DNA from 3 places in the Citrobacter werkmanii genome. Region 2 is predicted to be linked to each of the others. Evidence: predicted binding sites of a transcription regulator. Region 2 holds the regulator's gene; each other region holds the start of a gene.
The links. Region 2 encodes LexA, which represses DNA repair genes until DNA is damaged. Its sites were predicted from a motif close to TNCTGTATGTACATACAGNA; they were not measured.
Positions count from the first base shown of each region.

Region 1: the regulator LexA is predicted to act here: its motif matches at 3,372-3,391, upstream of mutH (DNA mismatch repair endonuclease MutH).
Region 3: the regulator LexA is predicted to act here: its motif matches at 2,056-2,075, upstream of uvrB (excinuclease ABC subunit UvrB).

Region 1 covers NZ_CP044101.1:4,173,144-4,178,462, forward strand. Annotated here, with positions in the region: gene ptsP (phosphoenolpyruvate--protein phosphotransferase) at 147-2,393, opposite strand; gene rppH (RNA pyrophosphohydrolase) at 2,406-2,936, opposite strand; gene mutH (DNA mismatch repair endonuclease MutH) at 3,621-4,316, shown strand; gene FOB24_RS20560 (TerC family protein) at 4,392-5,105, shown strand; gene ygdR (lipoprotein YgdR) at 5,251-5,319, shown strand, end outside.
Region 2 covers NZ_CP044101.1:537,624-542,942, forward strand. Annotated here, with positions in the region: gene ubiA (4-hydroxybenzoate octaprenyltransferase) at 1-81, shown strand, start outside; gene plsB (glycerol-3-phosphate 1-O-acyltransferase PlsB) at 136-2,556, opposite strand; gene FOB24_RS03265 (diacylglycerol kinase) at 2,728-3,096, shown strand; gene lexA (transcriptional repressor LexA) at 3,207-3,815, shown strand; gene dinF (MATE family efflux transporter DinF) at 3,947-5,272, shown strand.
Region 3 covers NZ_CP044101.1:1,857,964-1,863,282, forward strand. Annotated here, with positions in the region: gene bioF (8-amino-7-oxononanoate synthase) at 1-101, shown strand, start outside; gene bioC (malonyl-ACP O-methyltransferase BioC) at 85-840, shown strand; gene bioD (dethiobiotin synthase) at 833-1,531, shown strand; gene uvrB (excinuclease ABC subunit UvrB) at 2,149-4,170, shown strand; gene yvcK (uridine diphosphate-N-acetylglucosamine-binding protein YvcK) at 4,263-5,171, opposite strand.

The DNA of each region.
Region 1 (5,319 bases), 1.3 Mb from region 2:
AATTGATAAGCGCGCCTGCATAAAGCAGGCGCTCCAAAGGTGCGAATGATAGCACAAGGGGATCGCAGCGGATGCCGGGAAGATGTAAAAGATCTGTATAGGTAATCTTTCCCCCGTAATGCCTGACAGCGTTACGCTTATCAGGCCTACAGTCCCCCGCGAATCAGCCCCCCCATACCGCGGCGCTCCATAAAGGCCGCCACCTGATGGCGTACTTCTGCCGCCATCTGCGCTTCCAGGCTGCGCTGAGCCAGCGTTTGCGCCTCGCCAAAATCGATATGGCGCAGCAGATATTTAACGCGAGCCACGGATCGACCGTTCATTGATAAATGACGGAAACCCAGGCCGATCAGAATGGCCACGCACATCGGATCGCCCGCCATTTCACCGCATAAGCGCAAATCGATACCGCTTCTTTCGGCTTCTTGCGCAATCATCGCCAGCGCACGTAACATCCCCGGATGCAGGCTGTCATAAATGCTGGCCACCCGCGTATTGTTACGATCAACGGCCAGAATGTATTGGGTGAGATCGTTGGTTCCGACCGAGATAAAGTCTATCCGGTTAGCCAGATGCGGCAACATAAACACCATCGACGGAACTTCCAGCATGATGCCGATGCGCGGTTTCGGGATTGCGTAACCGATCATCTCTTCCACTTCGCGTCCGGCGCGTTCAATCAGGCGTCGCGCTTCGTCCACTTCATCAATACTGGTCACCATCGGCAGTAAAATGCTCAGGTTACCGGTTGCCGCGTTTGCACGCAGCATGGCCCGGACCTGGATCAAAAAGATCTCCGGTTGATCGAGCGTAATGCGGATCCCACGCCAGCCAAGGCATGGGTTCTCTTCACTGATCGGCATGTAGGGCAGCTGTTTATCGGCCCCGACATCCAGCGTCCGCAGAGTCACCGGCTTGTCGTTAAACATTTGCAGCATCCCTTGATACTGCGCAACCTGTTCTTCTTCCGAAGGAAAGCCGCTTTGCAGCATGAAAGGAATTTCTGTGCGATACAGACCAATGCCATCGATCCGACTGCCCAGCTTCTCTTCATGTTCCGGGCTGAGGCCCGCATTGAGCATCACCTTCACGCGCTCGCCGCTTTTTAACTGCGCCGGTTGGTTAACGTCATCTTCCGCCAGGCGGCTCAGCTCGATCTCTTCACTGATAAGGCGCTGGTATTCCTGGACCAATACCGGTTCCGGATCGACCAGCACTTCGCCACGATAACCATCCACCACCAACGTTCGACGGTGTAGTACTGACGGCTGGATATCAGCCCCCATGACGGTCGGAATACCCAGCGCACGCACCATAATCGCCGCATGAGAGTTGGCTGCGCCGTCCCGGACAACCACGCCGACTAACCGGTCCTGGGGAAGTTCCGCCAGCGTCGTAGCGGAAAGCTCATCCGCCACCAGCACAAAACGTTCCGGCCAGGCATTCGGTCCCTGGATCGAGTCGTCAAGATGGAACAGCAGACGCTGGCCCAGCGCGCGTAAATCTCCGGCCCGCTCTTTGAGATAGTTATCGCTCAGCGCGGCAAACTGTTCGGCAAATTTTTCGATGATCGTTTTAACGGCCCACTCAGCCACCGAGCCGTTATCCACTTCCGCAAACAGTTCGCGGCGCAGACGGGTATCGGAAAGCAGGTGCGAGTAGAGATCAAAGATCGCCGCCGTTTCTTTCTGCGCCCCGGCGGTAAAGCGTTTGCTGTAACGGCGGAATTCGTTCGCCGCCTCTTCCAGCGCGCCGGTCAGCCGCTCGCGTTCAAGCACCGGGTCCAGCGTTGAAGCCTGATAGACCTGCTCCATCAGCGGTAGCGTTGCATCCTGCCAGCCTTCGGCAATGGCTACGCCGGGAGCGGCAGGCAATGCACGGATACGCGTTTGCCGGTATTGGCCGAACAGTGCGTTCAGTTGTGACTGGGAAAGTATGGCCGCCATTTGCGTGGCGAGCGTCACCAGGAAAGACTCTTCGCTTTCGTCGTACTGACGTAATTCACGCTGCTGCACCACCAGCACACCTAACAGCTGACGACGCTGAATAATCGGTACGCCTAAGAACGCACGAAAGCGCTCTTCTTTTACCGAAGGGATGTATTTAAAGCTGGGATGTTTTTGCGCATCGGCGAGGTTGATAGGTTCCGCCAGCCTGCCAACCAGGCCAACGATACCTTCATCAAACGCGAGTGCGACGGTGCGACCACGTGGTTTTTTCAGACCTCGTGTCGCCATGAGGTAATAACAACGTCGGTCGTGATCGGCCAGATAGACCGAGCAGACCTCTGTATCCATCGCAAGACAGATGTCGGTAACCAGTATATTGAGCGCCTCATTAAGACGCGGAGCACTGGCCACCTTTTCGACTATTTCGCGCAGGCGGGTGAGCATAATTTGCGTAGCTTAACCTCTTTTACGTCTGTACGCAGGTGCGCTTTGCGGTTTAGGAGTGCTCTCCTGAAGCGCCATGACAACACTTGCGAATTCTTTCATCACCCTGCGATAGACATCGCGTTTAAATGACACCACCTGTCGAACCGGATACCAGTAACTCACCCAGCGCCAGCCGTCGAACTCAGGTGTACTGCTGGTTTGCATATTAATTTCAGCATCGCTGCTGACCAATTGCAGAAGAAACCATTTTTGTTTCTGGCCGATACAAACCGGCTTTGTGTCCCAACGCACCAAACGTTTCGGTAACTTGTAACGCAACCAGTTACGAGTAGAAGCAAGGATCCGTACATCTTTACGGCTGAGACCCACTTCTTCAAAGAGTTCCCGGTACATCGCCTGCTCTGCCGTCTCTCCTGCGTTTATCCCACCTTGTGGGAATTGCCAGGAGTGCTGACCAAATCGCCGGGCCCACATGACCTGCCCCTGGCGGTTACAAATTACTATCCCTACATTCGGGCGGTAGCCATCGTCATCAATCACCGGACTACCTCAACATAAACCTTATATACAAACGATTGTTTCACACTCCTGAGAGGCGGTAAACCACTCTGTTAAGGGTGCGATATTCTAATAACAATTGAATAACTCACAGCGAAGCCCAGAGTTATAAACAGAAGAAGGGCATTCAGGGCGATTTTATTCACCTTTTCTGTGGATATAGTTGTGAAGAAGTACGGAATTACTATGGGAAAACCCAGAACAGTCCGAATAAGACATTCGTCACATATAAAAAATAGTCTTATTTATTCATTAAGTTAAAAACGATCGGCACCAACGCACACACATAAATGTGATGTGTATCACGCACACGATCTTCACGCTGATGAAAGATCGACCAGCGTTGGTTTTATCCACAGATTATGCCAATAAGTTAGGCACAATTTGTGTAAAAATTCGATTTTCGTCGCACGTCAAGGCTGTAAATTGAAACAGTAGTGGGGGTTTTTCACAGTTATCCCATCTTTCTGTGGATAACATGGTGTAAGATCCTGTTCATTGTCAGTGACCAGAATTGGAAAACCCGCATTGCTGTTGCGCAACTGCGCGCGTGTGAATATAAAAACCAATATAAATCATATAATTGAATAAAGCATGTGGAAAAAGATAAACTCTGTCCACACGGTATAAAATCATTGCTCATTTTTTCACCTAAGGGTTAATCCGATGCCAGAACTCCATCCGCTACTTTCTCCACCTGACTCTGAAGCCCAATTGCTGACTCAGGCGCGGCAGCTTGCGGGCTACTCGTTGGGAGAATTGGCGACCATGGCGGGACTCGTCACCCCCAGGGATCTCAAGCGTGATAAAGGCTGGATTGGCGTCCTACTGGAGATTTGGCTGGGTGCCAGCGCAGGCAGCAAGCCGGAGCAGGATTTTGCGGCGCTGGGCGTGGAGCTGAAAACGATCCCTGTGGACAGTCTTGGCAGACCGCTGGAAACCACCTTCGTATGCGTAGCGCCGTTAACTGGCAATACAGGCGTCACCTGGGAAACCAGCCATGTGCGGCACAAACTTAAACGCGTACTGTGGATCCCGGTAGAGGGAGAACGCAGTATTCCACTGGCTGAACGTCGCGTCGGCTCGCCCTTGCTCTGGAGCCCAAACGACGAAGAAGACCAGCAATTACGGTTGGACTGGGAAGAACTAATGGACATGATTGTGCTAGGCCACGTCGAACGCATCACCGCTCGCCATGGGGAAGTGTTACAACTGCGTCCCAAAGCCGCCAATGCCCGAGCGCTTACCGAAGCGATTGGCGCCCATGGCGAACCCATCCTGACCCTGCCGCGCGGGTTTTATCTGAAAAAGAACTTCACGCGCGCATTGCTTGAGCGGCATTTCTTATTCCAGCCGCAATAGGCACTGCCCGGCCTTTCACCCGCCGCGTTACGGGCCTATAATTACCGCTTCTTTTTTTTGGCAGGACTTTGCTCGATGTTATTTGCATGGATAACCGATCCTAACGCCTGGCTTGCGCTCGGTACGCTGACGCTGCTGGAGATCGTTCTTGGGATCGACAATATTATTTTCCTCTCTCTGGTTGTAGCCAAACTTCCGACAGCGCAACGCAATCATGCCCGACGTATTGGGCTGGCGGCAGCAATGATTATGCGTCTGGCGCTGCTGGCCTCTATCGCCTGGGTAACACGGCTGACAAACCCGTTGTTCGAGGTATTTGGCGAGGCGATTTCGGCGCGCGATCTGATCCTTCTGCTCGGCGGGTTGTTCCTGATCTGGAAAGCCAGTAAAGAGATCCACGAATCCATTGAAGGTGAGGAAGAGGGACTGAAAACCCGCGTCTCTTCATTCCTGGGCGCGATTGTGCAGATCATGTTGTTAGACATTATCTTCAGTCTGGATTCCGTAATTACAGCGGTAGGCTTGTCTGACCATCTGTTTATCATGATGGCGGCGGTGGTGATTGCCGTGGGCGTGATGATGTTTGCTGCTCGCCCAATTGGTGAGTTTGTCGATCGTCACCCTTCAGTGAAAATGCTGGCGCTCTCTTTCCTGATTCTGGTCGGTTTTACGCTAATTCTGGAAAGTTTCGACGTCCACGTTCCAAAAGGATACATCTATTTCGCCATGTTCTTCTCTATCGCGGTAGAGACACTGAACCTGTGGCGTAATAAAAAAAATCCGCTCTGATGAAATCTGTCGCTCCCCGCAAGGGGAGCGAATACCGCACCGTACCTACCTCTTCTCACAGTTTAAGATTTTACTGCTTTCGTCATGCATAACTTCGCGTTATTACTAAACTATTGTCAGACGCAGGCCATGAGAGGATAAGCAGATGAAAAAATGGGCAGTTTTGATTTCCGCCGTAGGACTGGCTTTTGTAGTTTCTGGGTGCAGCAGCGAT
Region 2 (5,319 bases):
TGCTTTAAAGCGTTTATGAACAATAACTATGTTGGTCTGGTGCTGTTCTTAGGCCTGGCAATGAGCTACTGGCATTTTTGAGTTTGGCTTAGCCTGCAAAATAAAAACCGGTCATTTCGACCGGTTTTTTTATGCTTACTCGCCTTGTGTGGCGCTCTCGATGGTCAGACGCACATCCGACGTGACCAGTTCGGCCAGCATCTGATAGATCTTCATCGTCTCTTCCGGTTCGGCATCTCCGGTATCGCTGATATATCCCTCGTCACGCAGCGTCAGCACCAGAGAGCTGAACACGGCCTTGTCGAAGAATTCCGGCGCGTTAATGCCGTGCAGGACAGAAAGACGCTGAGCCACGGTGCGGCTCTCTTTCTCCAGCGTACCACGGTTGATAGATGGGTTAGCGCTCAGTAGCCAGAAGGTAATAGCGTAGCGCTGCAACGTCTCACGAGCACCCGCCGCCAGCAGTTGTAGCGTACGGGAGCGGGCCGGATTGATATGCAGTTCGTCATCGTCCAGGGTGATGAGTCCCTGGCGCTGCATTTCGCTGGCCAGTTCGTCGATCACGCCAGCGAGTTCGTCACGCTCCCAGCGCAGAAACAGCTCCGCTTTCAGCATTGGGTATAGCGCTTCAATATGCTGCAGCAGCGCAGCGCGTGAAATATGACGATGCTGGGTTACGATGGCCGCCATTAACGAAGGCAGAACCAGCATATGCGCAATGTTGTTGCGGTAGTACGTCATCAATACCGCCTGCTCGCGCGGCAGAATGATGATGTCGCCAATGGTGTCTTTCTCGACCTCAAACTTGTTCATCTGCAAGGCATGGTCAATTAGTTCACTGGCGCTCTGCGCAGGAACCGTCGCATCCGGGGCATACGGTACGTTGCGCAGCAGACTCAGATAGCAATCGAGTTGTTCAGTCAACTGCTCACGGGTCAGAGAGCGCTGGCGGGAAGCCAGTAACGCGGTACAGCACAGGTTCATGGCGTTGGCCGCGCCTGCGTTGTTAATGCGTACCATCAGATCGGCGGCAATGTTATTTACCGTCGGCGTCAGCCAGGCAGGACGGATAGACTCGATAGGATCGATAGATTCACGCCACTCCGGCACGTGCTGGTTGAGGTAAGTCATCAACGGCATCGGCTCGCCAAAGTTAACGTAACCCTGACCCAGATTACGCAGCTTGCTTAAGCCACGCAGCATTTGCGGCAGGCTCTCTTTCTCTTTCGTCGCGCCCCGCAGTTCTTTCGCATACGTGCCCACTTCCATGACGTGCTCGTAGCCGATGTAGATCGGTACGAGGGTAATCGGACGCGTACCGCCGCGCAGCATCGCCTGAATGGTCATCGACAGCGTGCCGGTTTTCGGGTCGAGCAAACGACCAGTACGTGAACGACCGCCTTCGACAAAGTACTCAACCGAGTAGCCGCGGCTGAACAACTCGCCCAGGTATTCGCGGAAAACGGTGGAATAAAGCTTGTTGCCCTTGAAGGTACGACGAATAAAGAACGCGCCCAGGCGGCGGAAGATCGGACCTGCTGGCCAGAAATTCAGGTTGATGCCTGCCGCGATGTGCGGCGGAACCAGACCCTGATGATACAGCACGTACGACAGCAGCATATAGTCCATATGGCTGCGGTGGCACGGAACATAGACGATTTCGTGGCCATCGTGCGCCAACTGGCGTACACGCTCTGCATTATGAACGTTAATCCCCTGATACAGACGGTTCCAGGTAAAGCCCAGAATACGGTCTGTCAGACGGATCATCTCGTAGGAGAAGTTGGCGGCAATCTCTTCCATCAGCGCTATCGCATTTTGCTGCGCTTTTTCGTGGGAGATTTTTTTACTGCGCGCTTCATCTTCTACCGCGCGCGCGATAGCTTTTGAGGCCAACAGCTTGTTAAACAGATCCTGACGGGCAGGGAGGCGCGGACCGACTGCGGCCAGGCGCTGGCGAGCAAAGTGCATACGCGCTACGCGCGCCAGCTTCTGGGCGATAATTTTATCTGTACCGTGTTCATCCGCCATGCGACGCAGGGAAACCGACGGGGAGAAGCGGACAAAGCTGTCGCGACCCAGCCAGGACACAGCAAAGAATTTTTGTACGCCGTTCAGCATACGCAGCGGCGGGTTGACCTCGCCTTTTTCACGTCCAGGCGCACGGCCAAACATTACCGAAACCGGCACCATCTGCACATCCAGGTCTGGATTGCTGCGATGCAAGTCGAGGTAGTTATGGAACAGCTTAATAGACTCTTCTTTTGGCGTGTAATAGGTGAAGACACGTGGGCCGCCGTGAATAAACACGTAGCGCGGCAGTAGAGTTCCGTCTATCTCCAGCGGTTCCAGGGGATCCGGGAGATCGTGCGCCAGACATTGGGCGCGCAGCGTCAGCAAGTCTGCTTTGGAGTTGTACGGTAGGACGTACATAATGGGGCGAGAAGTATCGAGCCCCAATTCCGGTGCGGGTTCCGCCGGAATAGACTTGCTTTTTACCAGTACGCTTAATGGTAAATTCAGTAATTTGTAGTAAATTCGTGGCCAGCCGGACATAAACGATGTAAAGCCTCTGGTTAATAATGCAAATGCGCTGCAAGGATATCAGAAAGTTTAGTGAATTTCTGGTGTATCCGGTCATACTTCGCGCTGCTTTGCCACACCCTGAAACAAACGGGGTAACGTTACAATGACATTGACGCTAATAATGTAAAAAGGTTCTTTTTGATGGCCAATAATACCACTGGATTCACCCGAATTATCAAAGCTGCAGGCTATTCCTGGAAAGGTTTTCGCGCCGCATGGATTAATGAGGCGGCATTTCGTCAGGAAAGCGTTGCCGTTCTGCTAGGCGTTGCCATCGCCTGCTGGCTGGACGTCGACGCCATTACGCGCGTGTTGCTGATTGGTTCCGTGATGCTGGTGATGATCGTTGAAATCCTCAATAGTGCGATTGAGGCGGTGGTTGATCGTATCGGTTCCGAGTACCACGAACTGTCTGGTCGTGCGAAAGACATGGGGTCGGCGGCGGTATTGCTGTCGATTTTTGTCGCCTTGATCACCTGGGGCATCCTGTTGTGGTCGCATTTGCGATAAAGATTCCACAACTTCATCATTCTCCTGTTTTTTTGCGCAGTTTGCGGTTCCAAAATCACCTTTAGCTGTATATACTCACAGCATAACTGTATATACACCCAGGGGGCGGAATGAAAGCGTTAACGGCCAGGCAGCAAGAGGTGTTTGATCTTATTAGAGATCACATTAGCCAGACAGGTATGCCACCGACGCGTGCGGAGATCGCGCAGCGTTTGGGGTTCCGTTCCCCAAACGCTGCTGAAGAACATCTGAAAGCGCTGGCGCGTAAAGGCGTGCTGGAAATTGTATCCGGCGCATCGCGTGGTATTCGTCTGTTGCAGGAAGAAGAAGAAGGTTTACCGCTTGTCGGTCGCGTTGCGGCAGGTGAGCCACTTCTGGCGCAGCAACACATCGAAGGCCATTATCAGGTCGATCCTTCACTGTTCAAACCGAACGCCGATTTTCTGCTGCGCGTCAGCGGTATGTCGATGAAAGACATCGGGATTATGGACGGTGATTTGCTGGCCGTGCATAAAACACAGGATGTGCGTAACGGTCAGGTTGTTGTCGCACGCATTGACGACGAAGTGACGGTGAAGCGCCTGAAAAAACAGGGCAACAAGGTTGAACTCCTGCCAGAAAACAGCGAATTCAAACCCATTGTGGTCGACCTGCGCGAGCAAAACTTCACTATTGAAGGGCTGGCGGTAGGCGTCATTCGTAACGGGGAATGGCTGTAATACTCTGTTGAGTCCCTGTAGGCCGGATAAGACGTTTGCGTCGCCATCCGGCAACTCGCCCGGTGGCGCTGCGCTTACCGGGCCAGGGCAACATCTTCCAGTACCTCTAACTTCTTTTCAGGCTCCATTTCATGCCTTTCTTTACCTCCTCCGACAAAGCACTCTGGCGTCTTGCCTTACCGATGATCTTCTCCAATATCACCGTTCCCTTGCTGGGATTGGTCGATACCGCGGTCATTGGTCATCTGGATAGTCCGGTCTATCTTGGCGGCGTTGCCGTTGGCGCCACCGCGACCAGTTTTCTCTTTATGCTGCTGCTTTTTTTACGTATGAGCACCACAGGTCTTACCGCCCAGGCATTTGGCGCGAAAGATCCGCAGGCACTGGCGCGTGCGCTGGTGCAACCGCTAATGCTGGCGCTGGGGGCGGGGCTGCTTATCGCACTGTTTCGTACGCCGATTATCGATCTGGCTCTGCATATTGTCGGGGGAAGTGAAGCGGTACTGGAGCAGGCCCGACGTTTCCTGGAAATCCGTTGGTTAAGCGCACCCGCGTCTCTGGCGAATCTGGTGCTGCTCGGCTGGCTGCTTGGCGTTCAGTATGCGCGGGCGCCGGTTATCCTGCTGATTGTCGGTAATGTTCTCAATATTGTGCTCGACTTATGGCTGGTGATGGGCCTGCATATGAACGTGCAGGGCGCGGCGCTGGCGACGGTCACCGCCGAATATGCCACCTTGCTGATCGGTCTGTTAATGGTACGCAAAGTCCTGCATATGCGCGGAATTTCGCTGGCAATGTTGAAACAGGCCTGGCGTGGCAATTTCCGCCGCTTACTGGCGCTTAACCGTGACATTATGCTGCGCTCGCTGTTGCTGCAGCTCTGTTTTGGTGCCATTACGGTGCTGGGCGCGCGCCTGGGGAGCGATATCATTGCGGTAAATGCCGTTCTGATGACCCTGCTGACCTTTACCGCCTACGCGCTGGACGGGTTTGCCTACGCCGTTGAAGCGCATTCTGGTCAGGCCTATGGCGCACGGGATGGCAGCCAGTTACTGGATGTCTGGCGCGCAGCCTGTCGACAGTCCGGTCTTGTGGCGATTCTGTTTTCGCTGGTTTATGCCCTGTTTGGCGAGCACATTATAGCGTTGCTAACCTCGCTCCCGCAGATTCAACTGCTGGCCGATCGCTATCTTATCTGGCAGGTGATTTTGCCGCTGGTTGGCGTCTGGTGTTATTTGCTGGACGGTATGTTTATTGGCGCAACACGGGCTGCAGAAATGCGCAACAGCATGGCCGTTGCCGCCGTGGGATTCGCATTAACGTTACTGGCTTTACCGCTGCTGGGTAACCACGGTTTGTGGCTGGCACTCACCGTGTTTCTCGCCCTGCGCGGGCTTTCACTGGCCTTTATCTGGAGGCGTCACTGGCGCAACGGGACGTGGTTTGTTGAAGCCTGACGGTTAAAAATTCTGAATAGTGAATCGAATGCCGAATCAGTGACTAC
Region 3 (5,319 bases), 1.3 Mb from region 2:
TGCCCGCCGGTACGGCCAGATTACGGCTGACGCTGACCCAGGCGCATGAGGTGCAGGATATCGATCGTCTACTGGAGGTGTTGCATGGCGCAGGTCAATAAACGGGCGATTGCCGCCGCGTTTGGCCGCGCGGCCACCCACTATGAGCAACACGCAGAGCTACAGCGTCAAAGTGCCGATGCGTTACTGGCGTTACTGGATGGCGGCACGTTCTCGCAGGTATTGGATGCGGGCTGTGGGCCTGGACGTATGAGTCGTTACTGGCGTGAGCAGGGGAGTGAGGTCTGCGCGCTGGATCTGTCGTCGCAAATGCTGGCTGAAGCGCAGCGTCACGATGTCGCCCACCATTATCTGCTGGCGGATATCGAAGCCATCCCGCAGGCAAGCGCGAGCTTTGACCTGGCCTGGAGTAATCTGGCCGTACAGTGGTGTGGCGACCTGCGCGGCGCGTTAAGCGAGCTTTACCGGGTGGTGCGTCCTGGCGGGACGGTGGCGTTTAGTACCCTGGCGCAGGGTTCGATGCCGGAACTTCGTCAGGCCTGGCAGGCGGTTGACGATCGGGAGCACGCCAACCGTTTTTTGCCCGTGGCGCAACTGGAAAACGCCCTGTATGGCTGGGATGTTGAATACCAGTTTCATGCCGTCACGCTGTGGTTTGATGATGCGCTGAGCGCCATGCGTTCGCTAAAAGGCATTGGCGCGACGCATTTGCATGATGGGCGCGAGCAACGTGTGCTGACGCGCGCTCAGCTGCGCCAGCTACAGTTAGCCTGGCCCTGTCAGCAGGGGAAATATCCGCTGACCTACCATCTTTTTTTAGGAGTAATTCAACGTGGCTAAAACGTATTTTGTCACCGGGACAGATACCGAAGTCGGTAAAACTGTCGCCAGCTGCGCGCTGCTCCAGGCGGCGGGACAACTGGGGTTGCGCGCCGTTGGCTATAAGCCGGTGGCGTCAGGCAGTGAAATGACGGCTGATGGCCTGCGAAACAGCGATGCGTTGGCATTACAGCGCAATAGCGCTGTGACGGCGGACTATACGGCGATTAATCCCTACTGCTTCGCTGAACCTACCTCGCCGCATATCATCAGCGCCGACGAAGGTCGCCCCATTTTGGCCTCCGTGATGTCATCGGGTTTACGCACGCTTGAAGCGCAGGCTGACTGGGTACTGGTGGAGGGGGCTGGTGGATGGTTTACGCCGCTTTCGCCAACGCTGAGTTTTTCCGACTGGGTCAAAACAGAACAGTTGCCGGTGATTCTGGTGGTTGGCGTTAAGCTCGGCTGCATCAATCACGCCATTCTGACCGCCCAGGCGGTGCAGCAGGCCGGACTGACGCTTGCCGGATGGGTAGCCAATGATGTGACGCCGCCCGGCAAACGTCATGCGGAATACATGGCGACGCTGAAGCGCGTGATTCCGGCACCTTGGCTGGGGGAAATTCCCTGGCTGGCAGAAGATCCTGAGCAGGCATCGACCGGACGTTATCTCGATCTCAGCATTTTGTCTTTGACGGCATCAGCTGGTTGAATCGAGAGGGGAAATAACGCTGGTCGCTATTGCAGTAGGCGGACAAGAAAATGGTGAAAATGCGAGCAAGATCTCGGCTCTCCCTGGCCGCCTCGTTAGCTGATAAATATCAAAAAATAGCGATAATTTTTTTTTAGCCCAGCGGAAAAGAGAGTCAGGGTGTTTTTGCCAGGCTACAGTCCACACGGGCTGGAAGCAGTTATCCACTATTCCTGTGGATAACCTTGTGCATTAGGGTTAGAAAACACAATGTAAGCGAGAGAAGACGCGGCCTGCGACTAAATTGATGCGAAAGACGGCTTGAGAAAATAATCTTTAAATTACAGATAGTTAGATAAAAGCAATGGCTGTCGCAGAAGTGTCATGTGTTGCCATAAAACTTTCATCGGCTGGCTTGACAAATGTTAAAAAAGGCATTGGTTTGGGGATAACACATTTTTGCTGGTGTTTTATCTTGTCTGGGGGCAAATTTTGGCCTGCAGTCACGGCTATTTTGCGGGTGTAACAGAAATATTCTGGCGCGTTACTGTTTTTTCATCCAGTATATTTTACTGGCAAAATATACGACTGCGAGTAAAATTACACACCTGCCCGCCCATTGCTTCAGGTAGCTGCTCATGAGTAAACCGTTCAAACTAAATTCCGCTTTTAAACCCTCTGGCGATCAGCCTGAGGCGATACGTCGCCTGGAAGAAGGTCTGGAGGACGGTCTGGCGCATCAGACGCTGCTGGGGGTGACGGGATCGGGGAAAACATTCACCATCGCGAATGTGATTGCGGACCTACAGCGTCCTACCATGGTGCTGGCGCCTAACAAGACGCTTGCCGCGCAGCTATATGGCGAGATGAAAGAGTTCTTTCCGGAAAACGCGGTGGAATATTTTGTCTCCTACTACGACTATTATCAGCCGGAAGCTTACGTACCGAGTTCTGATACCTTCATCGAGAAGGATGCCTCGGTCAACGAACACATTGAGCAGATGCGTCTGTCGGCGACCAAAGCGCTACTGGAACGTCGGGATGTCGTTGTGGTGGCGTCGGTTTCCGCCATTTATGGTTTGGGCGACCCGGACCTGTATCTGAAAATGATGCTGCATCTGACGGTGGGGATGATCATTGACCAGCGCGCGATCCTGCGTCGTCTGGCGGAGCTGCAATATACCCGTAACGATCAGGCATTCCAGCGCGGGACCTTCCGCGTGCGCGGTGAAGTTATCGACATTTTCCCGGCTGAATCCGACGACATTGCGCTGCGCGTGGAACTGTTCGATGAGGAAGTCGAGCGTTTGTCGCTGTTTGACCCGCTTACCGGGCAGGTTGAATCGACCATTTCCCGCTATACCATCTACCCGAAAACGCACTACGTCACGCCGCGCGAACGTATCGTGCAGGCGATGGAAGAAATTAAAGTCGAGCTGGCAGACCGCCGTAAAAATCTGCTGGCGAATAACAAGTTGCTGGAAGAGCAGCGCTTAAGCCAGCGTACACAGTTCGATCTGGAAATGATGAACGAGCTGGGTTATTGCTCGGGGATTGAAAACTATTCCCGCTATCTGTCCGGACGCGGTCCAGGCGAGCCGCCGCCGACGTTGTTTGATTACCTGCCGGCTGATGGTCTGCTGGTAGTGGATGAATCCCACGTCACTATCCCGCAAATTGGCGGTATGTACCGTGGCGACCGGGCGCGTAAAGAGACCCTGGTCGAATACGGATTCCGTTTGCCCTCGGCGCTGGATAACCGTCCGCTTAAATTTGAAGAGTTCGAGGCACTGGCTCCGCAGACCATCTACGTCTCGGCGACGCCGGGGAACTATGAGCTGGAGAAATCCGGTGATGACGTGGTTGATCAGGTAGTACGACCGACCGGCCTGCTGGATCCGGTGATAGAAGTGCGTCCGGTGGCGACACAGGTTGACGATCTGCTGTCGGAGATCCGCACGCGTGCGGCGATTAACGAACGTGTGCTGGTCACCACGCTTACCAAACGCATGGCGGAAGACCTCACCGAATACCTCGAAGAGCACGGCGAGCGGGTGCGTTATCTGCACTCAGACATCGATACCGTGGAACGTATGGAAATCATTCGTGACCTGCGCCTGGGCGAGTTTGACGTGCTGGTGGGTATCAACCTGTTACGTGAGGGGCTGGACATGCCTGAGGTCTCGCTGGTGGCGATTCTGGACGCAGACAAAGAAGGGTTCCTGCGCTCTGAACGCTCACTTATCCAGACCATCGGTCGCGCGGCGCGTAACATCAACGGCAAGGCTATACTCTACGGCGATAAAATTACCGCCTCGATGGCCAGGGCGATTGGTGAAACTGAACGTCGTCGCGAGAAGCAGCAGCGCTATAACGAAGAGCACGGTATTACGCCGCAGGGGCTGAACAAGAAAGTGGTCGATATTTTGGCGCTGGGTCAGAATATTGCGAAGACCAAGGCGAAGGGCAAAGGGAAGTCACGTGCGGGTGCGAAGTCTGACGTTGTGGAACTGGATATGACGCCAAAAGCCCTGCAGCAAAAGATTCACGAGTTGGAAGGGCAGATGATGCAGCATGCGCAGAATCTCGAATTTGAAGAGGCTGCGACGATCCGCGATCAGTTGCATCAGTTGCGCGAGTTATTTATTGCGGCATCGTAATCCTGTGCCGGATGCGGGGTAACCCCCTTATCCGGCTTACGGGGTGCTTGCGTTTGTTGGCCTGACAAGCGCAGCGCATCAGGCAAATCCACTCAGCCTAATGCCTGTACCGCTTTCTCCAGCGCGCTGTGCAGCAGCTGACGATCATGACGGTACGGAATATCGCTGGCTTCCAGCACTTCCTGAATCACAATGCGGTCGGTAACGGCGGAAACATCTACTTTCGGGCCGACAACCACCGCGTCAATCACTTTTTTGCCAACGTACTGTTCGATGATTGCCAGCTTATCGTTAAGCGTCAGGCTGGCTGCTGGCAGGCTTAATTCGCGACCCAGATTGCCAATGTAGACCATCCTGGCGGGTGTACGCCGTAATGCCTGCGCCAGTTCGTCGAGCAGCAGGATCGGCATCAGGCTGGTATAAAAACTGCCTGGTCCTATCAGAATCAAATCCGCTTCGGCGATTGCCTCAACCGCTTCTCGCGTGGTAGGGACTTTTGGCGACAGCATCAGTTCCTGAGGTGGGATAGTGAGCTGATCGATATTCACTTCGCCATAGACTTCATGCCCCTGATCATCAATAGCCATCAGATCCACCGGCAGCTCTGACATCGGAATTAAATGCGCATCCACCTTCAGCAGGTTGCGAATTAAATTTATGGCTTCCAGAGGCCGCACGCTGAGGTGATCGAGCGCCTTTAACATTAAATTTCCGAGGTTATGTCCGGAAAGCTCGCCATTACCGCCAAAACGGTATTCAAACATAGCGGATGCAACGCTGGGTTGGGTAATTAACTGGTTCAGACAGTTACGCATGTCACCCCAGGCGATGCCGCCTTCAGAACGACGAATACGCCCCGTGGAGCCGCCATTATCGGTGGTGGTGACGATACCCGTCAGTCGTGAACCTAAAGGGGAAAGTGAGGAGAGAACGCGTCCTAATCCATGCCCTCCGCCGAGAGCGACAACGCGATCTAAATCTGCCAGCGTGCGAGTGCGCATAGAGTTTCCTGATATCAATTGATCGGCGCTACAGTACCGTAAATAGCGTGTTTTCAGCAATTATCCAGTTGGCATTTGCCGAAATTAATTTTCGGCGATCTACCCCTTTCTGACGACATGCACCTGACAGCAAGATGATGTATATCAA